Regions from separate parts of the Phreatobacter aquiterrae genome, predicted to be linked through region 3. Evidence: riboswitches for the same ligand, from Rfam matches in the RefSeq annotation. Region 3 holds a riboswitch; each other region holds the start of a gene.
What was found. Region 3 has a riboswitch for cobalamin ahead of ACJ4V0_RS09485 (TonB-dependent receptor plug domain-containing protein). Riboswitches for the same ligand answer to the same signal wherever they lie in the genome.

Region 1 (9,554 bases), on a different contig from region 3:
GAGATCGGGTCCGAGGAAGTCCTCGCGGTCGAGATACTCCGTTGAGGTGAGCCCGTGGGCCGCCTTCACCGCTGCGACCTCGCCGGGGCTCTGTGACAGGTGGATGGTGCGCGTGAGGCTGTATCTCTCGGCCATGTCGCGCACGGCGCGCAGCATTGCCGGCGAGCAATTGTCGGGGGCATGGGCCGCAGCCTGGCAGCGCACCCGATCGCCGGAGGACCCGTGGAACCCCTCGATGAGCGCGGTCGCGCGGTCGAGAAAGGCGGCTCCGAAGGCCTCGTCGACCTGGTATTCGCCGTGGCGGATCCTGCGCGTGTCGATGTCGGCGCAGCTCTCTGTCAGCCACAGCCGCATGCCTGTCTGCGCCATGGCCGGCGCATAGGTCGTGACGTGACGGAACGGATCGACCAGTGTCGTGGTCCCGGAGCGGATCGCCTCGAGACAGCCCAGCTGGGCGATGACTGACCGCTCTTCCCAGCTCATCGCGTAGGAGATCGGCGTCATGTAGCGATAGATCGCTTCGCCCGGCCAGTCCTCGATGGTGCCGCGCAGCGCCAGCAGCACGGTGTGCGTATGGGCGTTGACGAAGCCGGGAAAGACCGCGAGGCCGCGGGCGTCGAAACGCTCGTGGCGCGGGTAGTCGCGCTCCAGATCAGCGGTCGCGCCGACGGCGGCGATGCGGTTGCTGGTGACCGCAACGGCGGCATCGGCGTGGATCGTCCGGGCATCGTCGCCGGTGACGACGACGGCGTGGGTGATCAGGATGTTCATGGCCGCCGCTCTTCAAAGGGGCAGGTGCGGACCCGCATTGGGCCCGCACCTGCCGTGCCGATCAGGGCTGGCCGGCATCGATCTCGGCGCGCGGCAGCGCCTGTGCCTCCAGCCCATGCTTCTTCAGCAGCGTCATGTAGGTGCCGTTCTCGATCAGCCGGTTGAGCGCGGCGGCCACCGCATCACGCAGGACGGTCGACTCCTTCGGGAAGGCGAGACCCGACATGTTGCGGCCGATCGGCGTGCCGATGCGCTTGATCGCCCCCGGCTCCTGCTGGGAGAGGTAGACGACATATTCGGCGCCCAGAACCGCAGCATTCACGCGGCTCTGGCGCAGGTCGGTACGGGTGGCGGCGGCACCCTCGGTGCCGACGACGTTGATGGCCGGCCGGCCCTGGGCGACGCAGTTCGCCTGGCTCCACGCCTGAAGCGTCGGGAAATAGGCGGTGGTGCGCGGCGTGGCGATGGACTTGCCGCAGAGGTCCGTCGGCTGGTTGATGTCGGCCGCCAGGGCGGTCATGGCGAAGATCTGCGGGCCGGTCGAGACATAGTCGACGAAGGAGAGGCGCTCGCGGCGCGCCGGAAGGTCGGTCATCGACGACCCCGAGAAATCGATGCGGTTGGTCGTCAGCGCCGGGATGAGTTGGGCGAAGGCCATCTCCTCCCACTGGATGCGCAGCCCCAGCACCTTGGCGATCTCGGTGACCAGATCGACGTTGAAGCCGCGGCGCTCGTTGGTCGCCGGGTCCTTGTAGGCCATGGGCGGATAGGTCGCCTCGATGCCGATGCGCACCACACCGGCGGTGCGGATGGCGTCGGGCAGCGGGATGGGCTGCTGGGCGGAGGCGGTGGTGGTCACAAGCGCGGCGAGGCCGGCAGCGAGAAGGGTCGTGCGGAAGGTCATGGCTCTGTCCCCTTTGATGTCGACAACTGGTCGGCAAGCGGTCCTTGCGGCCCCTCACCCTTCTCTCTCCCCGCCAGCGGGGCGAGGGGCACAGGCGTCGCGCTTCGAGACCGATCCGCCGCGCCCGGCACCTCACGCGGCGATATCGCGGGAGGTCGTGGTCCCCTCTCCCCGCGTGCGGGGAGAGGATGGAGGTGAGGGGCAACGTGCCCTTGGTCCTTACCCCGCCTTGGTGTCCGCCGCCTCGCAGGACGCGAAGTGGCCGGCGATCTCGCGACCCGTGCCGATCCACACGTCGCCATAGCTCTTCACGTGTTCGAGGAACTCGCGCAGCAGCTTCAGACGCATCGGCCGTCCCGAGACCTGCGGGTGCAGGACGGTGGTGATGAGCCCGCCCCAGTCGCGTGTCTCGGCCAGCTCGTCGTTCCATATCGACAGCACGTGCTCGCGGGGAAACAGCGGGCGCGGCGAGTAGCGGTGGGTGAGGCCGTACATCCAGTCGTCGAAGGTCATCGTGGCGGGAAGCTCGATGACCCCCGGCGTGCCGTCGGCCAGCACCTGGCGATAGGGCCGGACGTCGTCGCGCCACGACGAGGAATAGAGGAAGCCGTGCGTCTTCAGGAGCACGCGCAACTCCTCGCAGCTCTCGCCGAGCGGCGCGCGGTAGCCGACCGGCACCACGCCGAGCTTGCGCTTCAGGCTGTCGAGACCCTTGTCCATCTCCTCGACGATGTGCGGCGCGCCGGGATCGGGCATCAGGTGGTGGAAGCCGTGGTGGCCGACCTCGTGCCCGTCCTTGAGGATCGCCTCGCACATCGCGGTATGGGCCTCGATCGCCCATCCCGTGATGAAGAAGGTCGCCTTCAGCTCCTGCTCGCGCAGCATCTCCAGCAGCTTCGGCACGCCGACGCGGGCCTCGAAGCCGCCATAGGACATGGTGACGAGCCGCTCGTAGTGGTTCGGGTCCTTCGCCGTCCAGGCCGATTCCGCATCGACATCGAAGGACAGGAACACGGCGGCCTTGTTGCCCTCCGGCCAGGGATAGACCGGCGAGAGCGGCGCCCGGTTGGCGGGCAGCAGCGGCAGGGCGTCGAGACTAGCGACCGGCATTGATGGTGATCTCCGTGAGTTCCGAGGGCTGCAGCTGCCACTTGGCGAGAAGCTGCTTGTAGGTGCCGTCGGCGATGAGCGCCTTCAGCGCCCCGACGATCGCCTGGCGCAGCTCTTCGGCTTCCTTGGCCGTGGCGATGCCCATCAGCGTGAAGCGGGTCGGCTCGCCGACGAGGGCGAAGGTGTTGGGTTCGAGGCCCATGATGTAGGGCAGCGTCTCCGAGCCCTGCATGGCGGCGTCGATACGGCCCTGGCGGAGCTGCGTGCGCGCATCGGCCGAGCCTTCCGTGCCGACATAGTTGATGGCCGGACGGCCCTGGGCGACGCAGCTGGCGTCCGAGAAGGCCTTGATCTCGGCCGGCAGCGAGGTGCGGCGCGAGGCGCCGACCGTCTTGCCGCAGAGGGCCTCGCGGTTGGGGAATTCGCTCGCGCGGGAATGCTGGGTGAAGAACTGCGTGCCCGAGCGGATGTAGTTGATGAAGGTCGCCGTCTCCTGGCGCGCCGGCAGGTCGCTCATGCCGGACAGGATGATGTCGACGCGGCCGGTTCGGACGGCGGACAGCATCTGCTCGAAGCTCGTCTCCTGCCACTGCATGCGCACGCCGAGCTTGGCGGCGATGGCGTTGCCGAGTTCGATGTCGAAGCCGGTGAGTTCGCCCGTCTGCGGGTTCTTCATCTCCAGCGGCGGGTAGTTGGGGATGACCGCGGCGATGATCGTGCCGCGCTGCTTGACGGCCGCAGGAAGTTCCTGCGCTCCGGCGGCAAAGGCGGTGACGCAAAGGGCGGCGGAGAGCATCAGTCGTTTCAGCATGGCGTGGCTCCTGGTGTCTGGAAGGGCGGCCGATGGTTCCGGCTCTGATCGGTGGGAAGGGCGGTCATGCCAGCACCGCAGCGATGAAGGCGCTGGTGCGCGCCTCCGTCGGCGATCCCAGCACCTGGCTCGCGGGGCCCATCTCGACGATGGCGCCGTGGTCCATGAAAACCACGCGGTCGGCGACCTCTCGGGCGAAACCCAGTTCGTGGGTCACCACGATCATGGTCATGCCGGAGGCCGCGAGCTCGCGCATGACGGCGAGAACCTCGCCGACGAGTTCGGGATCGAGGGCCGAGGTCGGCTCGTCGAAGAGCATCAGCTTCGGCTTCATCGCCAGCGCGCGGGCGATCGCGACGCGCTGCTGCTGGCCGCCCGACAGGTTGGTCGGATAGGCATCGGCCTTTTCGGAGAGGCCGACCCGCTTCAGCAGGGCATGAGCCTCCTCGACCGCGTCGCGTTTCGGCTTGCCGAGCACCTGCACCGGCCCCTCGATGATGTTCTCGAGCGCGGTGAGGTGCGGGAACAGATTGAAACGCTGGAACACCATGCCGGTGGCGAGGCGCTGGCGGGCGATCTCCTTCTCCGGCAGGTGGTAGAGCTTGTCGCCATCGATCCTGAGGCCGGCGAGCTCGCCGTCGACCCAGATGGCGCCCCTGTCGATCTGCACGAGCTGGTTGATGCAGCGGAGCAGCGTGGTCTTTCCGGAGCCGGAGGCGCCGATGATGCAGACGACCTCGCCCGGAACGACATCGAGCGACACGCTGTCGACCGCCTTGAAGGTGCCGAAGCTCTTGTGGACATCGATGATCGAAACGATGGGGGTGAGGCCCGGGGGAGGGGTGAGCGTGCTCATCGGCCGACCCCCGCGCCGCGGCCATAGTGGCGCTCCAGCAGCATCTGCGCCGGGGTGAGGACCGACACCACGACGAGGTACCAGATTGCCGCCACGATCAGGAGTTCGATGACCCGCGAGTTGGCGTAATAGATGTTCTGCGCGTTGTGCAGGATCTCGGAATACTGGATGACGCTGGCGAGCGATGTCAGCTTCACCATGCCGATGAATTCGTTGCCCAGCGGCGGAATGATGACCCGCATGGCCTGCGGGAAGACAATCCGGCGCAGCGCCGTCAGCCGGGTCATGCCGATGGATTTGGCTGCCTCATACTGGCCGACGTCGACGGAGAGCATGCCGGCACGCATCACCTCCGACGTATAGGCGCCCTGGTTGATGCCGAGGCCGAGGAGGGCCGCCACCGCCGGCGTCATCACGTCCACGGTGCGAAACGAGAAGAGGCCGGGAATGCCGAGGGTCGGGAAGATCAGCGCCAGGTTGAACCAGAGCAGCAGCTGCAGGATGACCGGGGTGCCGCGAAACAGCCACGCATAGCCCATGGCGACGCCCTTCAGCACCGGATTGGGCGACATACGCATGACGGCGGTGACGACGCCGAGCACGACGCCGAGTGTCATTGCGCCGATGGTCATCAGGATGGTGTTGGCGAGGCCTTCGAGAATCGATTTCGCGGTCAGGAACTGGCCGACGAATTCCCACTCGATCTGGCCGACGGCGAAGGCGCGGGCGAGTGCGGCGAGGACCAGGAGGATGATCGCGACGGCGACCCAGCGGCCCCAGTAGCGCTCGGCGACGATGCTGTGCCCGGAGATGTCGGGCAGCAGGGGATGGGACGCGGCGGGCGGGGTCATGCGCTGAGCCTTTCCTCGGCGGCCGGCTTGGGCGGCAGCATCGCGCCGACCTGGTCGACGATGGCGCGGTAATGCTGCGGCCGGCGGTGGGCTGCGAAGTTGAACATCTTGTCCTTGCCCTGCCGGCAGGCGTCGAGATCGACCTCGGCCACGAGAACCTCGTCGCCGAGCGTCTGTGCCTGCGCCACCACGACGCCGTTCGGATCGACGATGCAGGAGCCGCCGATCAGTCCGGAGCCGTCCTCATTGCCGGCCTTGGCGACCGAAACGGCCCAGGTGGCGTTCATGTAGGCGTTGGCCTGCACCGCCAGCGTCGAGTGGAACGTGCGCAAGTCCTCGTTCTCGGTTGTGCCGCCGTTCGGATCATAGGCGGCCGAGTTGTAGCCGATGAGCATGAGCTCCACGCCCTGGAGGCCGTAGCAGCGCCAGGCTTCGGGCCAGCGCCGGTCGTTGCAGACGAGCATGCCGAGGATCGGCTCATGCCATTCCTTCGGCCCCCAGAAAGCCGGAAAGCCGAGGTCGCCGTAGTCGAAGTAGCGCTTCTCGAGTTGCTGGAAGCGGTCGCCGGCACGCGGCTCGATGGAACCGGGCAGATGGACCTTCCGGTACTTGCCGAGCACCGCCCCGTCCGGTCCGACCGTGATGGCCGTGTTGAAATGGCGGCCCTCGGCGAGTTCCGCATAACCGACATAGAAACCGACGCGGCGCTCGCGCGCCCGGTGGAACAGCGCCGCGACGTCCGGGTTCGGCATGGCCGCCTCGAAATAGGCATCGACCTCACCCGGCTGCAGCAACCAGCGCGGAAAGAAGGTGGTGAAGGCGAGTTCGGGATAGACGACGAGATCGGCGCCCTGGTCGGCTGCCCGGTCGAGCAGTGCGATCATGCGGCCGAGAATGTCGGAACGGGCGTCGGCACGCTGGTTCGGACCCATCTGGGCAGCCGCGACGCGCAGGATGCGGGACATGAAGACCTCTGTCTCGGGACCTCGGCAGCCCCTTCGATGGGGAACCGCGGGTCAGACTGCGACGAGGCCGACGATGGGACAATGCTGCAGACTATGATTTTTTGGGCAAGCCTATTTGCTAGGCAAATAGGGGCGCTGATGGCAAACGGTTCTCCCACGATCCGCGGCGCGAGCTCATGCCAGCCGTTCGGCGGCCTCGTTCAGGGCAAGGCGAACTTCGCGCAGGAAATCCCCTGCCAGCCGCGAAAGTGGCCGGCTGCGCGAGGAGACGACATAGGCGCGGACGGCGGTCGCCGGTTCGAAGGGGATCACGGCAAGGTCCGGCCGGCCGCTTCCGACCGGCGAGAAGGGATCGACGACCGCGACCCCGATCCCGCTTGCCGCCAGGACACAGGCGGTGTGGCAGTAGCGGACCTCGACGGCGAGGTGGAAGGGCTCCGCCGCAGCCTCGAAGGCCTGTCTGACAGCCGTACCGAGCCGTGTGCCGCGTTCCAGCGCGATGAAAGGGACGCCGCGCAGATCGGCGGGCGTGATCACGCCGCGCTCCGCCAGCGGATGGCTCTTGTGCACCGCGCAGACCATGCGCCCCTCATAGACGGGTTCGACCTTCAGCGCCGGGTGGTCGCCGATGCCGAGGACGAAGCCGAGTTCCGATACGCCGAGCTCGACCTTTTCCGCCACGTCCTCCAGCCGCAGCACGTCGAAGGAGATGCGGACCTTGGGGCGCCGCGCCAGAAAGCGCTGCAGCGCCACCGGGATGGGTCCGTAGCCGAGGGGCGGCGTGGCGATGATGCGGATGCGCCCCGCCCGGTTCTCCCTCAGGTCCTGGACCCGCGCCTCCAGCGCAGTGTGCATGGCGAAGATCGGCTCGGAGTCCTGGTAGAGCGTGCGGGCCTCCTGCGTCGGGAACAGGCGGTTGTTGATCCGCTCGAACAACGCGAAACCGAGTTGATCCTCCAGATGCTTGATGGCGTTGGATACCGCCGGCTGCGACAGGCCGAGTTCGCGCGCGGCGCCCACAGTCGTCTCGCAACGGATCACGGCCCGGAGAAGTTCAAGCTGGCGCAGATTCACGGACGGCCACCCGCGTGGACTGGGAGAGGGTGGAAGTCGGCAAGCAAATAGCATGCTGCCCCGCAGGCGAACACCCGCTACCGAGGCCTCGCCCTGTCGAACGGTGGCTTGAGGCTCGGAATGGAATGTGGGACATCTCCCCTATGAGCAGTGCCCTCTTCGAGGGTGAAACGGGAATGCGGTCAGGACCCTCGGGTCCGATGCCGCGGCTGCCCCCGCAACTGTAGGCGACGAGCAGGCCTCGCGACACCACTGGCCCATGGGCTGGGAAGGTTGGGGCCGGCATGGAGTCGCGAGCCAGGAGACCGGCTGCTCTGAACTGCTGCTGATGGACGCTATCCGGCGGGGAGCACGGAGAGCGCGCTGGCGAGGCCGAATGCCGGGCCTCGACCATCAGGGCTGGCCCGCGGGCGTCTGGCGCCGACCGGTCTGCCATGACGAATCGTCACGTATGTCCAAGTTCATAGGACCTGTGATCATCACGGTCTGCACCTCCTGTCGTCAGGCCGGCGTCGAGCGCACCGATGCGCCAGGTCGTCGGTTGTTCGACGCGGTCAAGGCGGCCGCCGCCGCGGATGTGGTCGTCCGACCCACCCAGTGCCTGAGCGTCTGCAAGCGCGTCTGCACGGTCTCGCTCTCCGCCGAGGGCGGCTACACCTTCCTCTTCGGTGATCTCGATGCCGACCGCGACGCCCCCGCCATCGTGGCGATGGCGAAGGCATGCCGGGAAGCGGATCACGGCTTCGTGCCGTGGAAGGACAGGCCGGACGCGTTGAAGCGCGGCATCATCGCCCGCGTGCCGCCGCCACACTGGTCGCCGGATGATGGCGGAGCGCCGGCATGACGGTGGCTCTGTCCTCGACCCTCGTCCTGGGGGGCGCCCGCTCGGGTAAGTCGGCCTTCGCGGAACGTCTCGTGGTCGCCTCGGGCCTTGTCCGCACTTATTGCGCGACGGCCGAGGCGCAGGATGCGGAAATGCGTGAACGCATCGCCCGGCACCGGGCCGACCGCGCCGACGGCGGCTGGTCGACGGTGGAGCAACCGCTCGATCTCGCCGCCGTGATCGGCAGCCAGACGGGCCCTGGCAGGGCCCTTCTCATCGACTGCCTGACGCTCTGGCTGTCCAACGTCATGCTGCGCGGTGACGACGTCGCCGCGCGCCAGGACGACCTCCTCGCGGCACTGGCCGCCGCCGCCGGCCCGGTCGTTCTCGTCTCCAACGAACTTGGCCTCGGGTTGGTGCCGGAGACGCCCCTCGGCCGCCGTTTCCGTGACGCGCAGGGGCGTCTCAACCAGGCGGTCGCGGCGGCATGTCCGCGTGTCGTTTTCGTCGCCGCCGGCCTGCCGCTGGCACTCAAGCAACCCTCCGAAGGTCATTCCATCTCATGACGATCGACAGCACCGAAGACGCAGCGAACCTCCGCCATGCCGAGAAGATGAGGAAGCATCAGGCCGCCAGGGCGAAGATCATGGCGGGCAAGACGGCCGAAAAGGGGCTGATTATCGTCCATACCGGTCCGGGCAAGGGCAAGACCTCGGCGGCGCTCGGCATGGTGTTCCGCCACATCGCCCATGGCCTCCCCGTCGCCGTGGTGCAGTTCACCAAGGCGCCGGACTACGTCACCGGCGAGGCGATCCTGCTGCGCCGGTTTCCCGATCTCTGCACGCTGGAGATCATGGGCGACGGCTTCACCTGGGACACTCAGGACCGCGCCGCGGACATCGCCTCGGCCCGCGCCGCCTGGGAGCGGGCGAAGCAACTGATCCGTGACGACCGCCATCAGTTCGTGCTGCTGGACGAACTCAACATCGTCCTGCGCTACGACTACCTGCCGGTGGAAGAGATCGTCGACTTCCTCAAGGTCGAGAAGCCGCCCGCCAAGCATGTCGTCATCACCGGGCGGAACGCCAAAGCCGAACTGATCGAACTCGCCGACCTCGTCACCGAGATGGCGCTCGTCAAGCACCCGTTCCGGGGGGGCGTGAAGGCGCAGAAGGGCATCGAGTTTTGAGAACGGGGCGCACGCCGGCCATCATGCTGCAGGGCACCGGCTCGCATGTCGGGAAGTCGACGCTGGTCGCCGGCCTCGCGCGCGCACTTGCCCGGCGGGGGCTGGCGGTGCGCCCTTTCAAGCCCCAGAACATGTCGAACAACGCTGCTGTGACTGCCCCCGGCGGCGAGATCGGCAGGGCTCAGGCGCTGCAGGCGCGC
Region 2 (9,554 bases), on a different contig from region 3:
CCGGATCGCGCCAGTTCACGCCGAAAAACTGCGGTGGCAGAACGAGGTTGAAGCCGGAATAGCCGTTGAAGATCGTATAGTTCTGCCGGGTGAAATAGAAGAACGCCGCCGCAATCGCGAGCGTGATCATGATCGTGTAAATGCCCTCTGTCCTGACTGCGAGCGCCCCCGACAGGGTGGCGAAGATGGCTGCGATCAGAAAAGCGGCAGGCAGCACGATCCACCAGGACAGGCCGAGGCTGATCGTTGTCGCCCCCGACGGACCGAGAATGGCCACCATGTAGCCGGCGAGGCCGGCAATGCTCATCTGCAGCAGGCTGACCATTCCCCCGTAGCCGGCGAGAAACGTCAGGCTGACTGCGATCATGCCGAGGATGAAGGTCCAGCCCATCACCTGGAAGAGCCAGAAATTGTTGGCGACCAGCGGCATGGCCAGAAGAACGACCGCGGCAGCCCACCACCCTGCCGGGATTCGCTCGATCCATGTCGGCGCCTCGGCCTTGCCGGTGTCGGTGCTTGCCCGCGGCGGGGCCTGATCAGCCAGCGACATCGCTCACCGCCCCGCGCCGAGAAGGCCCTGCGGCCGGAAGGCCAGCACCGCGGCCATGATCAGGAAAGTGAAGACCACCGAATAGGTCGGCGCATAGACCAGACCCATCTGTTCGGTCACGCCGATCACCACCGCGCCGATTGCTGCACCCACAATCGACCCCATGCCGCCGACGATCACGACGACCAGGCTGGCGAGAAGAAATCGCGTGTCCTCTCCCGGCGACAGTGACTGGAAGGTGCCCCCGACGATTCCGGCCATGCCGGCGAGGCCGGCCCCGAACACGAATACGGCCAGAAATACCAGCTGGATGCGCACACCTGAGGCGGCGAGCATCTCTCGGTCATCGACGCCGGCCCGGATCACCATGCCGAGGGAGGTGCGGTTCAGCACCAGCCACATGGCGACGCCTATGACGATCGCCGCGACGAGAATCCAGACGCGCACCGAGGGATAGCGGATGAAAATGGCTTCGCCGCTTGTCGGATTGATCGACGAAATGATGGGCAGTTCGACCGGACCACGCAGCAAGGCGGGCGCGAGCGTGGTGTAGGATTGCCCGCCCCAGTACCAGAGCATCAGATCCGCCAGCACGACCGACAGACCGATACTGACCAGCGTTTGTCGCAGCTCCTCGCCTTCCATGTGGGCGAAGATGAACCGCTGCATGACAAGGCCGACAAAGCCGACCAGGACGAAGACGACGGGGAAAGCGAGAAGCCAGGAGCCCGTGTAAGTGGCAACCTCGTAGCCAATGTAGCCGCCGAGCAGGAACAGCGAGCCATGGGCCAGATTGACGGTCCGCATCAGGCCGAAGATCAGCGTGAATCCCGAGGCCACGAGAAAATACAGCGCGCCGAGCGTCACGCCACCGAGCAGCGCGTTCAGAAAGACCCGCTTGCGCCCGACCGCGGCCTCCAGTTCGACGGGCCATGGCGCGAAGACAAGCCAGAGGAAGCCCACCGCGAGGAGCGCGATCGTCAACGCCCAGACAGGATGGTTCTTGGCGAAATTTTCCATCACACCGTCGATACGTGGATGCTGGCGGCCAGAACGCCGCCTGCCGGAGGAAGGCTAGGCCCTCCGTTCGCCGGTGGGCTTTACCGAGGGTCTTTTCTTTCGCGGCTCACCAGTTGGGGGACTACTGCGCATGGGCCATGACGCTGCGCCGATAGGTACTCGGCGGCACGACTCCATTGGCGATAAAGAAGCGAGAGAAGCTGGCGGGCGTTGAAAACCCGAGATCCAGACCGATGTCGGCCACCGTCTCCTTGCCGAGCGCCAGTCGCTCGATCGCCCGCTCCATGCGCAATGCGTTGACATAGATGGTGGGAGGCAGGCCGATCTGCTCGCGAAACAGTTTGAAGAAGTGCGGTCGCGACAGGCCGGCGGCGCGCGACAGCCGCGCCAGATCGATGGGCTCGCCGAGCGTCGCGTCGAGAAGCCCCAGAGCCCGGCGGATGCGGAAGTCGCGCAGCGGTCGCTCATGCCCGATGAAGTGCTGCCCCTCCGCCGTCCATTGCCACGTCTGGTCAAAACACGCCTGGGTGAGCGCGCTCAGACGGTCCTCGAAGTCCCCGTCGGTGCCGCGGAGCGTCGACAGGAGGTGGCCGGTATCAGCCACCAGACGGGTGAGCCGGTCGGTCACCTCGACGCCGACGCGCCCGAAGCGCAGGATCTCCGAGGCTTGGCGGCTGGCCTGAACAAACCAGCCAGGCCGGATGTAGAGAACCAGCACGAGCACATTGTCGCGGTGGGTCAGGGGCCGATAGAAGTGGGGCTGCCATGGGCTGATCGCCACGGCCTGACCACGGGACAGGGGGTAGGGTCGACCATCAACCACCACTTCGGCCTGCGGGCCATGGATGTGGAAGATGAGATGGCCTTCCCGATGCGCATGGGGCGCCATGGCCTTGTCCATCACGTAAAGGCAGACGCGACCAAACACGCCGTGCGCAACAGCGTGAGCAACACTCACAACGCTCCTCCCTGATGAACGGGCGTCTCTTCTTGTTGTCGTGTCGGTCTTTTCTGAAGGACCTTAACGCAGGCCTCCTCGCTCGCAACGGGCGAAACGCCGCGGTACAGCGGAGGCGGCTGGAACACGGCCGCGATGGCCGGCCGAGCCGAGACAGGTGCACGTCGGAGCACTCTCACCATGCGGCCTCCAGAATGCGTTCGCAGTCGGCACGCGTCAGAAGCCGTGGATTTGCAAGGGCCGCAGGATCGTCAGCGGCCCTCCTGGCCACATGCGCGAAACTGTTGGGGTCGGCAGCCGTGTCCCGCAACGCCGTCGGCAGGCCGAGAGCGCGTGCGAAGGTGGCGAGCTGGATGTCGAGGCCCGCCCCCACCCTGCCGTGACCCATGGTGTCAGAAAGGGCGCCATAGCGATCGCCGACGGCACGAGCGTTGAAGCCGACGAAAGCGGCCAGGACGGGCGCGTGCAGTTCGCCAGGCATGGCCGTTCCAGCCAGTTCGTCCTCCAGGGGATGGGCGAGCGCATCGACGCCGCCAATGTCCTTTTCCATGGCCAGCCCGGCGGTAAGCGCCCCCGCGAGAACCTCGCGCAGCGCCTCCGCATTGTCTGGCACCGCGACCGCGAGAGGTAGCCATCGCGCGAGACGACGGACCGCTTCCAGCGCCAGGCCGTCGGCCGGCGGGTTGTAGGTTGGGCTGGCATAGGCCTCGATGGCGTGGACGAGGATTTCCATGCCTGCAGCGGCAAGCCGGCGTGGCGGAACATGAGCCAGTGCGGTCGGGTCGGCGATCACCCGGTCGGGCCGCGGGCACCGCACCGGCTCTCCGTCGCGCGGACGCACCTGCCGGCCCAGGCCGAGATCGAACAGGCTCACGGGAACGGCGATGATAGCGCATGCCGCGCCGCGCCGGACGGATGCCTCGGCAACCAGGCGGGCCTGACCGATGGCCCCGGCCCCGCCGATCGCGATGATGGTCGACGCGTCGGCACGATCCAGTGCCGCCATCACCCGTCGGACCGCACTGCGCAGCGGTGCGCCGCAACTCATCGTGGCTGTCGCCAGTTGCACGTGCGGCAGAGCATCCCTTACGCGGGCCAGCGCCAGGGCCGCGCCTGGTTCGGTGTCGACGAGCGCCAGCGCCGTGCCGAGCCGCGAGGCTTCCTCGGGCAGGGCATCGTCGATGGCGCCGTCTGCGAACTGCGTTCGCGTAAGATAGCCGATCAACGTCATCCGGGCCCCCTTGTCGCCCTGGGTTTCGCCAGGACATCCGCGAGAGGTACCGACGGAAGAGGCCAGCATGCGCCGGCCTCTTCTCATGCGGTCGCTTGGTCAGCCGCCGGTGCGCAGCCTTGCGCAGTCGACCACATTGCGGGAGGGCAGCCCGATAGCCCGGTACTGTTCGGCCGTCATGCCCAGCGTCTGCGTGACGTTGTCGGTCCTGCCAACCATCTTGTTGGTCAGGTTGCCGTCGGGACCCTCGACGACTTCATTGATGAAGACGGTGCCGGTGGCCTGGCGGTTCTCGTTGAGCGTGATCCGGCCGATGGGGCTTTCGAGCTGGATCTTGTTCAGCGCCTCCTTGAGACGCGCCTGCCCGTTGCTCAGGTCGCCGCCGACCTCCTCCAGCCCACGGATCGCGGCGAGGGTCGCCACATAGTAGCCAAGGCCGAAGAGCGAGGGAGTCGGGAAGCGCTGGTTGGCCGGGAAGCTGTCCTGGTAGAGCTTCACATAGGTCTGCCAGGCAGCATCCGGGTTGTCGACGGCGAAGGGGCCGGAGGTCGGTGTGCCGGTCAACACCTCCTTGGCGCGCCCGCGGGCCGTCAGCACCGTCTGGTCGGCCATGATCGTGCCGCCGATGAGCCTCGTCCGCTCGCCGGCCTGCTGGTACTGGTTGAGGAAGTTGATGGCGTCCGTTCCACCGAGGCCGAGATAGATGGCGTCAATGTTGTCAGGCAACTGGGCGATGATGGCGCCGAAATCGGACTGGCCGAGGGGCTGCCAGAAGCGCTGGACGATGTCGCCGCCTGCCTTGCAGTAATCGACGGCGAACCCCATGAAGTTCGTGTAGCCGAAGGAATAGTCGGCGGCGATGGTCACGACCCGCCGCCAGTTCTTCGTCTTCACGACATAGCTACCGAGGCCATAGCCCCACTGTGCGCCGTCGAGATTGAAACGGTAGAAGTTGGGCGCCGGGTCGACCCAGGTCGTCTCGAGCGCCCCGGAAATGCCATTGATCACCACATGGCCGGGGATGGTCTTGGCGAAATCGCGCATCGCGATGCCCTCGGAGCCGGACAACGGCCCGATAATGATGTCCACGCGATCCTGCTCGATAAGCTTGCGCGCCATACGGATGGTTGTATCCGGACGGGTATCAGTGGGGGCGACGACGGTCTCGATCCTGCGACCGCCGATCGTGTTGTTGATCTGCTTGAGTGCCAGTTCGACGTTGCGGACGCCGTCGGCGCCGCCGGCTGCAAAGGCGCCTTCGAGGGCAACCAGAATGCCGATCTTGATCGTGCCGCTACCCTGGGCCATGGCCGAGCCGGGCAACATGAGAGCCACGGCCGAAAGGACGGCTAGAATTGCCTTGCGCATTGATGATCCTCCCTGTTCGACGTCTCGTCTCGTCCGCGGTTGCTCCGCAGCCGGCGAGGTCTTTGCAAAGTTGCTTCTTGGCGAAGTCTTTTCCTGGAGCGTGAAATGATCTGTCACGCCGTCTGGAAAGGCTGCGGCGAGCACTGTCCCTGGCCCATACCCAAGCGTCTGCTTTTCGCCTCCACGGCCGCTTCTTGAGGCCTGGACCATCGTCGAGATCGGGAAGGCTATTCCGGACCCATATGAACCGCTCCGTTGGACGGTATAGGTCGGAAACGGGCAAAAACTCTCGCAGGGAGGACAAGGGGAGACAGCTTGACCCGGGAGACGTTTTCTATCCCAGCAGTGCTGTCGTGACGGCGAAGCGCACCGGTCTCCCATCCACCCGGCGCTGCGGCGACCGGACTATGGCGACTGACCATGGCGCAATCTGGCCCATGGATCCGCCGCGAGACATCCCGCGGCCCTGATGCGAGCGCGGCCCTGCCAGAGAACCTCTGCAAGACAGTGGCATGCTGGTCATGCAGCGAGCCTGCGTCCCTTATGGCCAGCCGCCCCTGTCTCTCGTCCTGTCTTGCCAAGACCGGTCACGTGTGATTGTCATCAACGTGCTCTGGGTGCCCGTCGCAGGACGGGTGAAACGGGAATGCGGTGCGGGCCTTCGGGCCCAATGCCGCGGCTGCCCCCGCAACTGTAAGCGACGACACGGCTTCGAATCGCCACTGGTCCAAGGACCGGGAAGGTGAAGCCGGCAGGTCGCGAGCCAGGAGACCGGCCGAGAGCATGTCTTCAACCTCAGCTTTGGCGGTGGGCCAGAGAGGGTCAACATGTCTCGTTCCATGCCGATGGCGCTCTGCGCCATGATGGCCATTTGCGCCATTTCGCTTTCCCAATTCGCCCGCGCAGAGACTTCACCTCCACCGGTCGAACTGCCGGTGATCGAGGTCACGGTCACAGCGAATCGCTCGCCCACTGCCCTGCAGCGGGTCGGCAGCGCGGTGACCGTCGTGTCGTCCGAAGAGATCCAGAGGACCAATCCGGGGTCGCTGGTCGATGTTCTCAGGGGCGTGCCGGGCCTCGACACCACCGAAACCGGCGGACCGGGCGCGACCACCAACATCCGGCTGCGCGGCGGGAGCACCGGCCAGACGCTGGTCCTCATCGACGGCATCCGGGTCAACGACCCCTCTGGCGCGGGCAGCGACTTCGACATGTCGATGCTGGCTCCCGGGCTGATCGAGCGCATCGAGGTGCTGCGCGGCCCGCAGAGCGCGCTTTACGGGTCCGATGCCATGGGCGGCGTTGTCAATATCATCACCAGGCGCGGCATGGGACCGCCGCAGGGCTTCGCGCAGGTCGAAGGAGGCAGCTATGGCAGCGGCAGCCTGACGGGCGGCGTCCACGGCGGAAGTGGCCCCTGGAGCTACGCTGCCGCCGGGACGTTCGCCCGCAGCGACGGCTTCTCGCGCTACGGCTACCGCATCGCACGGATCGATCCGGCGCTGCGCGCGACCTTCGATGCCGACGGGTTCCACCGGTTCGGCGGCTACGGGCGGGCGGGCTATGATCCCGGCACCGGCTTCCGCTTCGAGATTGGCACGATGGCGACGGCCACGCGGGCGGAGTTCGACGGCGGCACAGGGCTCTTTCCCGACACGCCGAACCTCGCCTTCCGGCGCTTCTTCCAGGCCTATGCGCGCGCCTCTTTCGAGACCTTCGGCGGCGCCCTGACCCATTCGCTCACCACCTTCGCGAACCGATCGGAGCGCATCTTCCGCGAGGTGCGCTACGGCACGAACCAGACGCCGCCACAGACCACCTCGACCCTTTCGGAGTTTTACGGGCAGCGCGCGGGGGCGGAGTATCAGGGCGACCTCCGGGCGGGCATCGTCGGACGGGTCACCTTCGGCGGACGCATCGAGAGGGAGACCGCCGAGACCTTCTCAGAGCGATATCTGCCGACGCCGATCGCCCGCGCACCGACGCTCGGGGCAGGCCAGACCACGCAGTCCATCTTCGCCCTCTGGCAACTGCCGCTCGGCGATCGGCTGGATCTGTCGCTCGGCGGGCGGATCGACGACGTGGTGGGTGTCGCCCGTTTCGCCACGTGGCGCGCGACACTGGCCTACCGGATCACGGAGACCGGGACGAAGCTCAGGGCCAGCGCCGGAACAGGGGGCAAGGCGCCGTCGCTGTTCCAGCTCTACTCGCCGCTTTACGGCAATCCGAATCTCAACGCCGAAACCAGCATCGGCTTCGACGCCGGCTTCGACCAGGACCTGTTCGGCGGGCGCGGCACCCTGTCGGTCACCGCCTTCTCCAACCGGTTCTCGAACCTCATCGAGTTCAACAGCGCGGCCAGCACCTATTTCAACGTGGCGCGCGCCGAGACGCGCGGGCTGGAGGTTGCGGCGTCCTTCGATCTCTGGCCGCACTATCTGCGGCTGCGGACGAGCTACACGCACCTGCAAGCGCGGGACATAGCCACCGGGTTGACCCTGGCGCGCCGGCCGCGCGACGTCGCCCGCATCGGTCTCGCCATCACGCCAACGCCGCAATGGACCATCGAGCCCTCCGTGACGCTGGTGTCGCAGCGCTTCAGCGGCAGTGGGGAGACACTGAGGCTCAATCCCTATGCGCGCTTCGACCTGCACACCGCCTATCAGATCAACCGGACGTGGAACGCCTATGCGCGGTTCGAGAACCTGACAAATGTGCGCTATGAGGAGGTTTACAACTACGGGACGGCAGGCCGCTCCGTTTACGGGGGCCTGAAGGCGACATGGTGAGGCCGGGAGCCGAAACGACGGCGGCGCGGGCGCGCAGGCCCTGGCTGATCCCGCTTCTGGCGCTGCTGGTGGCGGGACTGGCGGCGGCCTCGCTCGCCGCTGGCCCCGTCACGCTGTCGCTGCATGATCTCATCGCAGCGCTCGCCGGACAGGGCGATGATGCCTTCGTCACCATTGTCAGGGAGATCCGGCTTCCACGGACCATCCTCGCCGTGGCGATCGGCGGCATTCTCGGGCTGTCGGGCGCCGCCATGCAGGGACTGCTGCGCAACCCGCTGGCGACGCCCTCGCTGTTCGGCGCGCCGCAGTCGGCCGCCTTCGCAGCCGTCGCCACCATTTCGCTCGGCATCAACGACACGCTGTCCCTCGGCCTGCCCTTCGCAGCCATCGCCGGGGCCTTCCTGTCGGTCTTCGTGCTGCTCGCCATCGCCGGCCGCAACAGCGGACTGCTGCTGCTCATCCTGTCGGGCCTCGCCCTGTCGAGTCTCGCCGGAGCCGGCACGGCGCTTGCCATGAATCTCGCGCCGAACCCCTTCGCAGCCCTGGAGATCGCCTTCTGGCTGCTTGGCTCACTCGAGGATCGCAGCATGCGTCACGTGACGCTGGCGCTGCCCTTCATCCTGCCGGCGGCGATTCTGCTCTACCTGCAGCGCGGGGCCTTCCGGGCCCTGTCGCTCGGCGAGGAAGCGGCGCAGAGCCTCGGCGTCGCGGTGTCGCACCTGCGCCTCCTGGTCATCGCAGGCGTGGCGCTCGGCGTCGGCGGCTCCGTGGCGGTCGCCGGCACCATTTCCTTCATCGGACTCGTCGCACCGCATCTGATGCGCCCGCTGGTCGGCTACGACCCGGCACGCCTGCTGGCGCCCAGCGGCCTTGCCGGCGCGGCGCTGCTGCTCAGTGCCGACATCGCCGTGCGGATCATCCCCTCCACCACCAACATCAAGGTGGGGGTGCTGACGGCGATCATCGGCGTGCCGTTCTTCCTCTATCTCATCGTGCGGGAACGCCGCAGCCTTGCCGGGGGCGTGACATGACCATGCTTTCCGGACAGGGCCTCGTTGCGGATGGCCTCTCGGTTGCCTATGGCGACCGGATCGTCGTGCGCGACGCCTCGTTCGCGCTGGCGCCGGGGCAGATCGTGGCGCTGATCGGTCCGAACGGCGCCGGCAAGACCAGTCTCCTGCGCGCTCTGGCGGGCCTTGCGCCGGCGACCGGCCGCCTCACCATCGACGGCGTCGATGCCGCCGGCATGGCGCCGCGTGATCGCGCCCGCCGCATCGCCTATCTGCCCCAGGGCCATGCGGTCCACTGGCCCCTGAACGCACGCGATGTCGTGGCGCTCGGCCGCTATCCCCACGGCGTCAACGACCCCTCGCGCATGGGCGAACGCGACAGCGCCATCGTCGACGAGGCGATGGAGCGCACGGACGCCGCGGCCTTTGCCGCGCGAAACATCCTCACCCTTTCGGGCGGCGAAAGGGCGCGGGTGATGCTGGCGCGGGTCTTCGCCGTTGAGGCCGGCGTCCTGCTGGCGGACGAGCCGACGGCAGCGCTCGATCCCCGTCACCAGATCGGCATCATGGAGGCGCTGCGCTCCGAGTCCCGACGCGGGCGGCTGGTCATCGCGGTGACACACGACAT
Region 3 (9,554 bases):
GGCGGAACTGGCGGGCCTGTCGCTGCGCCAGGCCTCGGGCCTCGTTCACGATCGCCGCGGCGCCGGCTTCCGCGCCCTCTACGACCGCGCCGGCCTGCCGGCCTCGACCTATCCGGCCTTCCGCGCCGCCCTTGAGGCCTGGCACGAGGATGGCGCCTTCGGCCAGCGGGGAGGGGATGCCCATCTGCGCCGCCGCATGGTGGAGCGCGTGCTGACCGCCTATGCACCGCTCGCCGACGGAGACCTCGACCAGTTGCTGGCCCAGCTCCGCCGCTTTGCCGCCGAGGCCGCCCGCGACGAGGCCCGCGCCTTCACCCGCGATCTCATCGCCGGCAACGAGGCGCTGGACGACGAGGCGGTGGCCTTCCCGATGGTGGCGGCGGCCTGAGTCGGCGGGATCGAAGGCCGTCTTTTCGAAATGAAGAGGGCGCCGGCCTGCATCGTCCGGAGGCGAGCCTCGAAGGACGCATGTCGGTCATGCAGGGCTACGGCCCTTGCTGCGATCAGGCGGAACGGGACAGCCTCAGGGCCATCAGGCGAAACGGGAGAGCCTCAGGGCGCGATCGACGGCGAGCCGTTGATGGCGATCAGCACCTCGGTGGTGGCCTCGGTCAGGCGCTGCGACAGGGCGATCGCCACCGGATGGTCCGGACCCTTGGCGTTCTCGCGCACGATGGCGCGGATGGCGTCGGCATGCTGGATGACGAGGTCGGCGGGCACGCGGTCGTCGTCGGCGATGCCGTCGAGCAGATGGCAGAGGCTTTCGGCGACGCGCGCGGCGAGCGGATAGCCGAAGGTGGCGCCTTCGCCCTTGATGTCGTGCGAGGCCGTATAGACGCTGGCGCGCGTGTCGGCGTCGATGCCCTGGCCGGCGACGGCGTCGCGGGCTTTCGTCAGGCGCTCGACCTCTTTCTCCATCCAGTCGTCGAATTCGCTGGAAAGCTCGGCGAGCGCCGCCTCGGCGCGTTCGATCGCCTCCATGTCGAAGCCGAATTCGTCGACCTTGATATTGGCCTTGCGGCCGAAGCCCTTCAGGTTGCGCTTCGGGGTGACGATCTCGTGGTCGTGAAAGGCCGCGATGGAGGCCTCGTCGAGCCCGCCCTTCTTGCCGGCCTTCGAGATCGCCGGCTTGGTTGCTGGTGGTTTGGCCATCACGCGCCCCGTCACATGCTGGTCTTGGTCTTGTCCAGCAAGGGCTGGACCTTGATCATTTCCGCCTTTTCGCCCTTGCGGCGTTCCGGACCGACATAGCTCGTGCCGTGGTTGCGGCGGCGGTCGGGGCCGAAGAAGGTCTTGGTCTTCACGAACGGCCGCGGATTGACGACGACGTTCAGGATGCGCTGGTAGAGCGCCTTGGCCGAAATCGGCTTGGCGAGAAATTCGGTGACGCCGGCATCGCGCGATTCCAGCACGCGCTTCTTCTCCGAGTGGCCGGTCAGCATGATGATGGCCACATAGGGGTTCGCATTGGCGCCGGGCTGGCGGATCATGCTGGTAAGCTCCAGCCCGTCGAAGATGGGCATCGACCAGTCCGTGATGACGATATCCGGCATGTAGTGCGTGAACGCCTCGAGCCCTGCCGCGCCATCTTCCGCCTCGTACACCTCGCGCGCGCCGAAGCCGTGCAGCAGGGTGCGGACGATGCGGCGCATGTGCGCGTTGTCGTCGATCACCAGAAAGCGCAGCCGGTTAAAATCGATGCGGATCATCACCGCCACTTTAGCGTGCGGCCATTAGCGAAGCGTTAAGTCTGATGCTTCCGGTGCGCTTCAGGCGCCGAATTGTTCGCGCAGGATGCGCTCGTCCAGCGAGTGACCGGGGTCGTGCAGCAGGACCATGGACTTCGTCCGGTCCATCTCCACCGAGACGGTGGCGACGTCGCGCACCTCGTGGTGGTCGGCGGTGGCGCTGACCGGGCGCTTGGCCGATTCCATCACCTCGATGGTGAGGGCCACCCGGTCGGGAAGCAACGCACCACGCCAGCGGCGCGGGCGGAACGGCGAGATCGGGGTGAGGGCGAGAAGCGTCGCGTTCAGCGGCAGGATCGGCCCGTTGGCGGAGAGATTGTAGGCGGTCGAGCCGGCCGGGGTGGCGATCAGCACGCCATCGGCGATGAGCTCGTCCATGCGTGGATGGCCGTCGACGCTGATACGCAGCTTGGCCACCTGCGAGGTCTGGCGCAGCAGCGACACCTCGTTGATGGCGAGCGCGTCCTGCCGCTCGCCATGGATGTCGATGGTCGTCATGGCGAGCGGGTGGATCACCGAACGCTCGGAGTTCCAGATGCGCTCGACCAGGCCGTCCTCGGCATATTCGTTCATCAGGAAGCCGACCGAGCCGCGGTTCATACCGTAGATCGGCTTGCCCGTGGCGATGTACTTGTGCAGCGTCTGCAGCATCAGGCCGTCGCCGCCGAGGGCCACGACCACCTCCGCCTCGTCGCCGGAAACGCTGCCGTAGAACGCTGACAGGCGCTGGCAGGCCTCCTGTGCTTCCGGCGCCGGCGAGGCGACGAAGGCGATCTTCTTGGGGTCGGGACGCAGATCCGGCATGACGGGGCGACCGATCGGGAAGGGGGAGGACACAGTGACGCGAGCCGAAACGCCGGATGACGTGGTTCTGGTCTATACGACCGCCGCAAGCCTTGTCGAGGCGGAGACGATCGGCGCCGACCTGGTGGAGCGCCACCTTGCCGCCTGCGTCAACATCCTGCCGGGGATGCGGTCGATCTACCGCTGGCAAGGTAGCGTCGAGCGCGCCGACGAGGTGGTGATGATCGTCAAGACTGTGCGCCGCCTGCTGGAGCCGGCCCGACTGCGGTTCCGCGAAGCGCATTCCTACGACACGCCCGCCTTCCTGGTCATCGGCGTCCCCGACGGGGACGCCGACTACCTCGCCTGGCTACGCGGGCAGGTCGCCTGACGCCTCAGCCGCGCCCGACGAAGGGCATGTCGTTGGCCATGACGGTCATGGTCAGGATGTTGACGTCGAGTGGCAGGTTGGCGACATGGACCACCGCCTCGGCGACGTGCCTGACGTCCATGCGCGGCTCGACCTTCACTGAAAAATCGGCCTGCAGGACGCCCGCGGTCATGCGCTCGGTCATCTCGGTGGCGGCATTGCCGACGTCGATCTGCGAGCAGGAGATGCGGTCGGCCCGCCCGTCCAGCGAGATGGACTTGGTGAGGCCGAGGATGGCGTGTTTGGTCGCGGTATAGGGTGCCGAATAGGGGCGGGGCGCATAGGCGGAGATCGAGCCGTTGTTGATGATGCGGCCGCCCTTCGGGTCCTGCGCGCGCATCATCTTCATGGCTTCGCGGGCGCAGAGGAAGGAGCCGGTGAGGTTGACGTCGACCACCTGCTTCCACTTCTCGACCGGAAGCTCGTCGAGCGGCACGGCCGGCGCACCCATGCCGGCATTGTTGAAGAGAACATCGATGCGGCCGAAGCGGTCCTTCACCGCCTTGAACAGGGCTGCGACGGACGCTTCGTCGGCGACGTCCGTCGGCACCGCGACGACGGTCGCGCCGCCGGCCGTGGCCACCGTCTTGTCGAGTTCGTCCTTGCGGCGGCCGGCGACGACCACCGCGTAGCCGGCCTTGGCCAGCGCCAGGGCCGAGGCGCGCCCGATACCCGATCCCGCGCCCGTAACGACGGCAATCCGCTGTGACATGTGGTCCTCCCGATGCGTCGGGCGCTCCGGCCCGCTCATTGGGTCGGAGACTGGCCCAAAGCCACGCGCCTGTCGACCGGCGCGTGGCAAGGCAGCGATGCGAAACGGTTTAAATGGGCGGGGCCAGACTACTCGCCGAGCCGCACCCGCATGCCGGCATAGACCGCCGCGCCGGCCCCCTGGTAGCCGAAGACGTTCTGGTAGCGCTGGCCGAAGACGTTCTCGCCGCGCACATAGACGGTCGCGGACCTGGTCAGGTCGTGCGAGACCTGCGCGCCGATCAACGTATAGGCGGCGAGGCGCACGTCGTTCGAGCCGAAGGGGCCGAAGAACGAATCCCGCATGTTGCCGTTGTGGGCCACGGTCAGCGTCACCTTGGTCTTGTCGTCGGGCAGGGTCGCCACTGCCGAGAGGCTGGCGGCATGGCGGGGCCGGCGCAGCGCCTCCTTGCCGACATAGACGCCGCCGACCAGTTCGGCCGATTGCGTGTCCGTGTAGGTGTAGGAGCCGGTGATCGACAGCCAGTCGGTGGGGCGCGCGGTGACCTGCACCTCGACGCCCTGGCGCGTCGTCTGGAACGGCAGGTTGATGGCCGTGCCTCCCGACATCACGATGGCGTCCATGATGCTGGCGCGGAACACGGTCACGTCGGTGACGAGCCGACCGCCGAACCAGCGCTGCTCGATGCCGGCGTCCCAGCCGATGGAGTGCTCCGGCCTGAGCGTCGGATTGCCGGTGAAGTTGGCGAAGAAGCCGAACTGCTCGAAGAAGGTCGGGTTGGTCACGCCCTTGCCGACCGAGCCGTGCAGGCGCGTGCCGGTGGCGAAGGTCTGGGCGGCGGTCAGGCGCCATGTGAAGGCGTTGCGGAAGGACGAGTTCCAGTCCTGCCGGAGCGCCGCCGAGAGCGAGAAGCCGCTCGGCAGGCTGACGAGATATTCGCCGTAGAGGCCCTTGCGCTCGCGACCGCGGCCGTCGGCGGCATAGCTGTCATTGACGAAGGGACCGAAGAAGCCGTCGCTCTCGTAGTAGTAGCGGAAATGCTCGCGGGTGATGTCGGCGCCGCCGACGATGGTGTGACGGGCGCCGGGCAGGCCCGGCGTCTCGAAGGTATAGGCCGTGCGGTAGTCGACGCGGCTGCGCTGGGTGCGCGACCAGAAGCCTTGGGATTCGAGGAAGCCGAAGGCCGACAAGTAGCTGTCGCGCGAATTGGTCGACTGCTGCGAGGCATCGGCCGACAACCGGTGCGTCCAGGCGCCTTCCAGCAGCTTCAGCGTGCCGGTGATGCGCCCCTGCATGTCGTTGGCGGTACCGCGTCCCGTGCCGTCGGCGAGGAAGCCGTAGTTCGGGTCGGGCACGAAGCCGGGGCCGTAGGCGGTGTTGCCGGGATTGTAGAAGCCGGTGCGGCTGACCATGCGGCCCACCGCCTCGACGCTGAACCATTCGTTGAACTCGGCCCCGATCTTGGCGCTGATGGCGCCCATCTCCGAGCCGTTCGGTCGCGTCGTGCCGGGGGCCACGACGAAGCCGCCGGAGCGCAGGCCGGAGATCGACAGGGCGGCATGGAACGGCCCCTGCGCGCCGCGCACCGTGGCCGATCCGAGCAGCGTGCCGAAGGAACCGCCCTCGACGCGCGCGGTCACTTCCGGCTTCGTCAGGCCGCGCCCGGACTTGGTGGTGATGAGGATGACGCCGGCCTGGGCGTTCGGTCCCCAGATGCCGGACTGCGGTCCGCGGATGACCTCGATGCGGGCGATGTTGTCGACCGGGATGTTGGCGAGGTCGGCGTCGCCGGAATTGACGTCATTGATCGGAATGCCATCGACGACGACGAGCACCTGGTTGGCTTCGGCGCCGCGGACGCGAATCTGGGTGAGGCCGCCGCGCCCGCCGGACTGGTTGACCGCGACACCCGGAAGGAGGCGCAGCACGTCCGGGACGCTCGTCGCGCCCTGGTTGGTGATGTCCTCCGCCGTCACGACGGAGACCGACGAGCCGACCCTAGGAGCTTCCAGCGGCACGTTGCTGGCGCCGAGAACGGTGATCTCGGGTAGCACGGCCGGCTGCTGCTGCGCTGTTGCGGGGAAGATGAGGGCCAAGGGGCTCGCGGCAAGAAGGAACCCGGCCAGAAGGTGCTGGCGGGACGGACGTCGGGCGTGAACAGGCATGGCGGAACTCCGCTCGGGACCACGTGGGTCGCGGAGCTGCCAGTCCCGGAGGAGTTGGAAGGGAACCGCGACATTCGGTGTCACGGATCAAGCGGAAACAACCGCTCCCGACCGCGCCTCCCGCACGGACGGACAGTGACGTCGCGCCGGCCGGTCTCCTGGCTCGCGGGTCGTCGCCCGTCCCCGCCTTCCCGAAGCCGATGGCCTCAGTGGCATGTGGAGGAGGGCTCGCCGCTCACAGTTGCGGGGGCAGCCGCGGAATCAGACGCGACCAGAGGCCGCTTCCTCACCGCATTCCCGTGGCCGCCTCCCAGTGAGGAAGCAGCCGCCGTCGCGAAGCGTGACTCATGCTCCCGTGGCCCGCCATGAGTCAATCCGCCGGACAGGTGGCCCCCTACGAAAAGGCCCGCCGCGGGGGCGGGCCTTCGGGAGCACGGCGGGAGATGTCAGATCGACGGGGTCCACTGCGCGGGGACGAGCTGGAAGCCGTTGCCGTCCTTGGCGATGAAGCCGTTGGACGGGAAGGGCGCATGATAGAAATGCACGCGGGTCTTCTCGGCTGCCGCCATGTCGAGCAGGCGGCGGCGCGTGGCCCGCGCCACGTCGGCGTCCATGTCGAAGATCGCCGACCAGTCGGGATTGCGCACGAACAGTGCCGGATGGTTGGTGACATCCGCCATGTAGGTGAGCTTGGCGTTGCCCGACGAGATCACGAACACCGTGTGGCCGGGCGAGTGGCCGAAGGCCGCCATGGACGTGACGCCGGCGGCAACCTCGGCGCCGGGCTCGAAGCGCTTCACATTGGCGGCGATCGGAGCGAAGACGCGGCGCGCGTTCTGGAAGCCGCCGCGCATGGCCTCGGGCGCCGCATTCATCCGCTCGTCGGACATCCAGAAGGCCCATTCGGGCGTGGGGACCTGGATTTCGGCGTTGGCGAACACCGCCGAGCCGTCGCGCAGACGCAAGCCGTTGATGTGGTCGCCGTGGAAGTGGCTGATGACGACGCTGTCGACCCTCGCCGGGTCGAAGCCGGCGGCCTTGAAGTTGGTCATCCAGGTGCCGGAGGTCGGCGCGCCGACATTGCCGTTGCCGGTGTCGAGCAGGACGACCTTGCCGCCGGTCTCGACGACCAGCGTGTTGAAGGGGATCGGCACCGCATTGGTCGGCAGGAAGGCGGCGCTCATCGCGGCCTGCACGGCCGGAAGCTCGGCGTTGCGGATGAAGCCCTCGAGCGGCCTGTTGAAGAAGCCGTCATTGATGGCGGTGACGGTGATGTCGCCGACCTTGTACTTGTAGAAGCCGGGCGCCTGGGTGGCCGCGGCGGCGGCCTGGGCGAAGACCGGGGCGTTCGAGGCGGTGAGGAAAGCGGGGGCGGCGAGGGCGGCTGCGCCCGCGGCCATGGCATGGCGACGATTGATCGTGGTCATTGGTGTCTCTCCGGCAGCAGGCGACCGACGGCCGTGGCAGCCATCATGCGCAAACGAATACATTGCCGGAATGACAGGGGCGTCCACCCCTTGTCACATGAATGTTACCGCTGGGCCATCCGTGTCGTGGCGCGGGCCACCGCCGCCACCGCCTCGTTGCGGTCGCGCACCACGATCAACTGGCGGATCTCGCCGCGCAGATAGGCCTGCAGGAAACGGTTGTAGTCCTTGATCGAGATGCAGCCGTTGGAATCGCCGCTTGGGCCGAGCAGGTAGGTGTGGGCGAGCAGGCCGGCGCGGCCGTGGATGGCCTGGCTGCCGCCAACCGGGTTGAGGCGGATGGCGCGGACGCCATGGAACAGCGCCTCGCGCTCGACCAGGTCATAGGTGTGCGGCGGCGTCGGTCCACGCATGCGGACATGGGCATAGCGGACGTCGTTGCGCATCTCGCCGAGGCCTGACTGCGCCTCAAGCTGCTCGCCGTTGGGCAGATACACCATGCGCGAGCCGATGTCGTAGATGGCGACGCCCGTCGGCGGCTTCGGCGCCACAAGGCCGGGAAAGCTAAGACCGAGGCGGGCGCCGAACGAGCCCGCGCCGGAGCCGGTGCTGGCGTCGCTGGCGCCACTCCCCGAGGGGGCGTAGGCGAGTTGCGGGCCGGACGGCTCGGTGCGAGCGGCGAACAGGCGTTCGAAGAAGGTGCGGCCGTCGGGCTGCGCGGCGGGCGTCGCGGCCGCGGCGGTGTCGCGGCCGTTGCGGCGCGACGCGATCCGCGGGCGCTCGGGCGTCGTCGGACCGGAGGCGGCCGGCGCGTCGGCGGGACGGCGCAGGGGCAGGGGCGCCACCATCGTCGTATCGGGGCCGTCGGCGGAGGGCTCGGCCGGGCGCGACAGCGGCAGGGGAGCGGGCAGGATCGAGGGCGTCACCGGCAGCTCGACCAGCGCCGGGTCGGGAAGGCTGGCCATGGTGATCGGGGCCGTCGGCTCGGGGGCGCGCTCGACGCCGGCGAAGCGCGCGCCGGACAGGGCCGTCGGAACGGGGCCCAGCAGATAGGCAAGATCGGATTGCGGGGCGACGAGGCGGGCGGTCGCGAAGCCGTCGGTCTGGAAGGCCGGCATCGCCGACGTCCGCTCGCCGATGGCGGCATGAGCCGGCGTCACCGCCTTGTCGCGCAGGGCATAGGTGGCAAGGCCCGCCAGACCTGCCGACAGGGCGAAGACCGCCATCCATTGAAAACGCAGGGCAGTCACCGGGCGAGGGTGGCGGGAACCGGGCTCGACGGACGATCTACGCATACGCGGCAGCCTCGACATGCTTCGGCATTCGTCCCCCATATCATGCCATCGAGACCTGCTCGCAGCCAGCGGGGGGGCGCTGCATGCGACTCGCCATCCAAGGCTGACCACGTGCAGAAGCCAACAGACTTTGGCATTCATAAGGCGCGACGCTGGTTAACCGCCCGTGAATCGGAGCGCGGAATTACGCCGCCGTGTCGGCCGGCGCCTCCGCCGAACTTGCCTTGCCGGGCCGTCGTTGCTAGGCGTTTGCGCCGTCATGCCGGCGTAGCACAGCGGTAGTGCAGCGGTTTTGTAAACCGAAGGTCGGGAGTTCGATCCTCTCCGCCGGCACCATTTCCCCCGATCGGGATCGGTTGATCAGCCCGAGCCAGTCTCCGATCTCGTCGAAGGCTCGAGATCGCACGTCCGGCGAACCGTCGCTCAGGTCGCAGCGTCCTGCCGGAAATAGCGAGCGATCCTGGTCTTCAGCAGGGCAGCGAAGGCGTCTTCCTTTTCGACCACCTCGAAAGCCTGGCCGCCAATGCCGATGGCCATGGGCTGCGAGCGGTCGGCGGTCGGCAGCAGCGTGCAGACGATGCCCGCGCCGGGAACGATGCGACTGGCGGAGAGGGCGTGGCCCGTCGCGCGGATTGCGGCAATTTCCGCCATGATGTCGTCAGCCGCCAGCGGCGCGGCGTCGGGCTCGCGCGCCTGCGCGGCGCGGGCGATACGCCTGGCAATCTCGGTGTCGTCCATGGCCGAAAGCAGCATCAGTCCCATGCCGGAATCGGCGATCGGCCGGCGCGTCCCGGCGGGAATGTGCAGGCGCATGGCCCGCGTCGCCGGGATCACGGCGATGTAGAGGACGTGAATGTCGCTGGCGATGCCGAGCAGGATCGTCTCGCCGGTCTCCTCGCCGAGGTCCCGCATCAGCCGGGTGACCCGCCCGTCGGTGATGCGCTCGTCCACCCAGCGGCCGAGCATGGAGACGCGCGGGGTCGGCTGCACCCGC

Region 1: linked by a shared signal. The riboswitch ahead of ACJ4V0_RS03815 (DUF1636 family protein) and the one ahead of ACJ4V0_RS09485 (TonB-dependent receptor plug domain-containing protein) in region 3 are both predicted to bind cobalamin.
Region 2: linked by a shared signal. The riboswitch ahead of ACJ4V0_RS03770 (TonB-dependent receptor plug domain-containing protein) and the one ahead of ACJ4V0_RS09485 (TonB-dependent receptor plug domain-containing protein) in region 3 are both predicted to bind cobalamin.

Annotation. Positions count from the first base shown of each region.
Region 1 is NZ_JBJPHW010000002.1:273,552-283,105, reverse strand. Features, by position in the region: gene ACJ4V0_RS03855 (amidohydrolase family protein) at 1-771, opposite strand, end outside; gene ACJ4V0_RS03850 (ABC transporter substrate-binding protein) at 833-1,675, opposite strand; gene ACJ4V0_RS03845 (polysaccharide deacetylase family protein) at 1,895-2,785, opposite strand; gene ACJ4V0_RS03840 (ABC transporter substrate-binding protein) at 2,772-3,596, opposite strand; gene ACJ4V0_RS03835 (amino acid ABC transporter ATP-binding protein) at 3,661-4,452, opposite strand; gene ACJ4V0_RS03830 (amino acid ABC transporter permease) at 4,449-5,303, opposite strand; gene ACJ4V0_RS03825 (N-carbamoyl-D-amino-acid hydrolase) at 5,300-6,268, opposite strand; gene ACJ4V0_RS03820 (LysR family transcriptional regulator) at 6,443-7,342, opposite strand; cobalamin riboswitch at 7,474-7,670, shown strand; gene ACJ4V0_RS03815 (DUF1636 family protein) at 7,794-8,186, shown strand; gene cobU (bifunctional adenosylcobinamide kinase/adenosylcobinamide-phosphate guanylyltransferase) at 8,183-8,731, shown strand; gene cobO (cob(I)yrinic acid a,c-diamide adenosyltransferase) at 8,728-9,354, shown strand; gene ACJ4V0_RS03800 (cobyric acid synthase) at 9,378-9,554, shown strand, end outside.
Region 2 is NZ_JBJPHW010000002.1:259,719-269,272, forward strand. Features, by position in the region: gene ACJ4V0_RS03745 (branched-chain amino acid ABC transporter permease) at 1-550, opposite strand, end outside; gene ACJ4V0_RS03750 (branched-chain amino acid ABC transporter permease) at 554-1,570, opposite strand; gene ACJ4V0_RS03755 (helix-turn-helix domain-containing protein) at 1,692-2,528, opposite strand; gene ACJ4V0_RS03760 (dehydroquinate synthase/iron-containing alcohol dehydrogenase family protein) at 2,704-3,828, opposite strand; gene ACJ4V0_RS03765 (ABC transporter substrate-binding protein) at 3,859-5,127, opposite strand; cobalamin riboswitch at 5,726-5,921, shown strand; gene ACJ4V0_RS03770 (TonB-dependent receptor plug domain-containing protein) at 5,955-7,916, shown strand; gene ACJ4V0_RS03775 (FecCD family ABC transporter permease) at 7,910-8,947, shown strand; gene ACJ4V0_RS03780 (ABC transporter ATP-binding protein) at 8,944-9,554, shown strand, end outside.
Region 3 is NZ_JBJPHW010000005.1:92,093-101,646, forward strand. Features, by position in the region: gene ACJ4V0_RS09455 (DUF2336 domain-containing protein) at 1-388, shown strand, start outside; gene ACJ4V0_RS09460 (Hpt domain-containing protein) at 553-1,152, opposite strand; gene ACJ4V0_RS09465 (response regulator) at 1,164-1,709, opposite strand; gene ACJ4V0_RS09470 (NAD kinase) at 1,770-2,552, opposite strand; gene cutA (divalent-cation tolerance protein CutA) at 2,587-2,922, shown strand; gene ACJ4V0_RS09480 (SDR family oxidoreductase) at 2,927-3,673, opposite strand; gene ACJ4V0_RS09485 (TonB-dependent receptor plug domain-containing protein) at 3,802-5,838, opposite strand; cobalamin riboswitch at 5,970-6,186, opposite strand; gene ACJ4V0_RS09490 (MBL fold metallo-hydrolase) at 6,285-7,265, opposite strand; gene ACJ4V0_RS09495 (DUF2778 domain-containing protein) at 7,370-8,491, opposite strand; tRNA gene ACJ4V0_RS09500 (tRNA-Thr) at 8,822-8,896, shown strand; gene ACJ4V0_RS09505 (IclR family transcriptional regulator) at 8,984-9,554, opposite strand, start outside.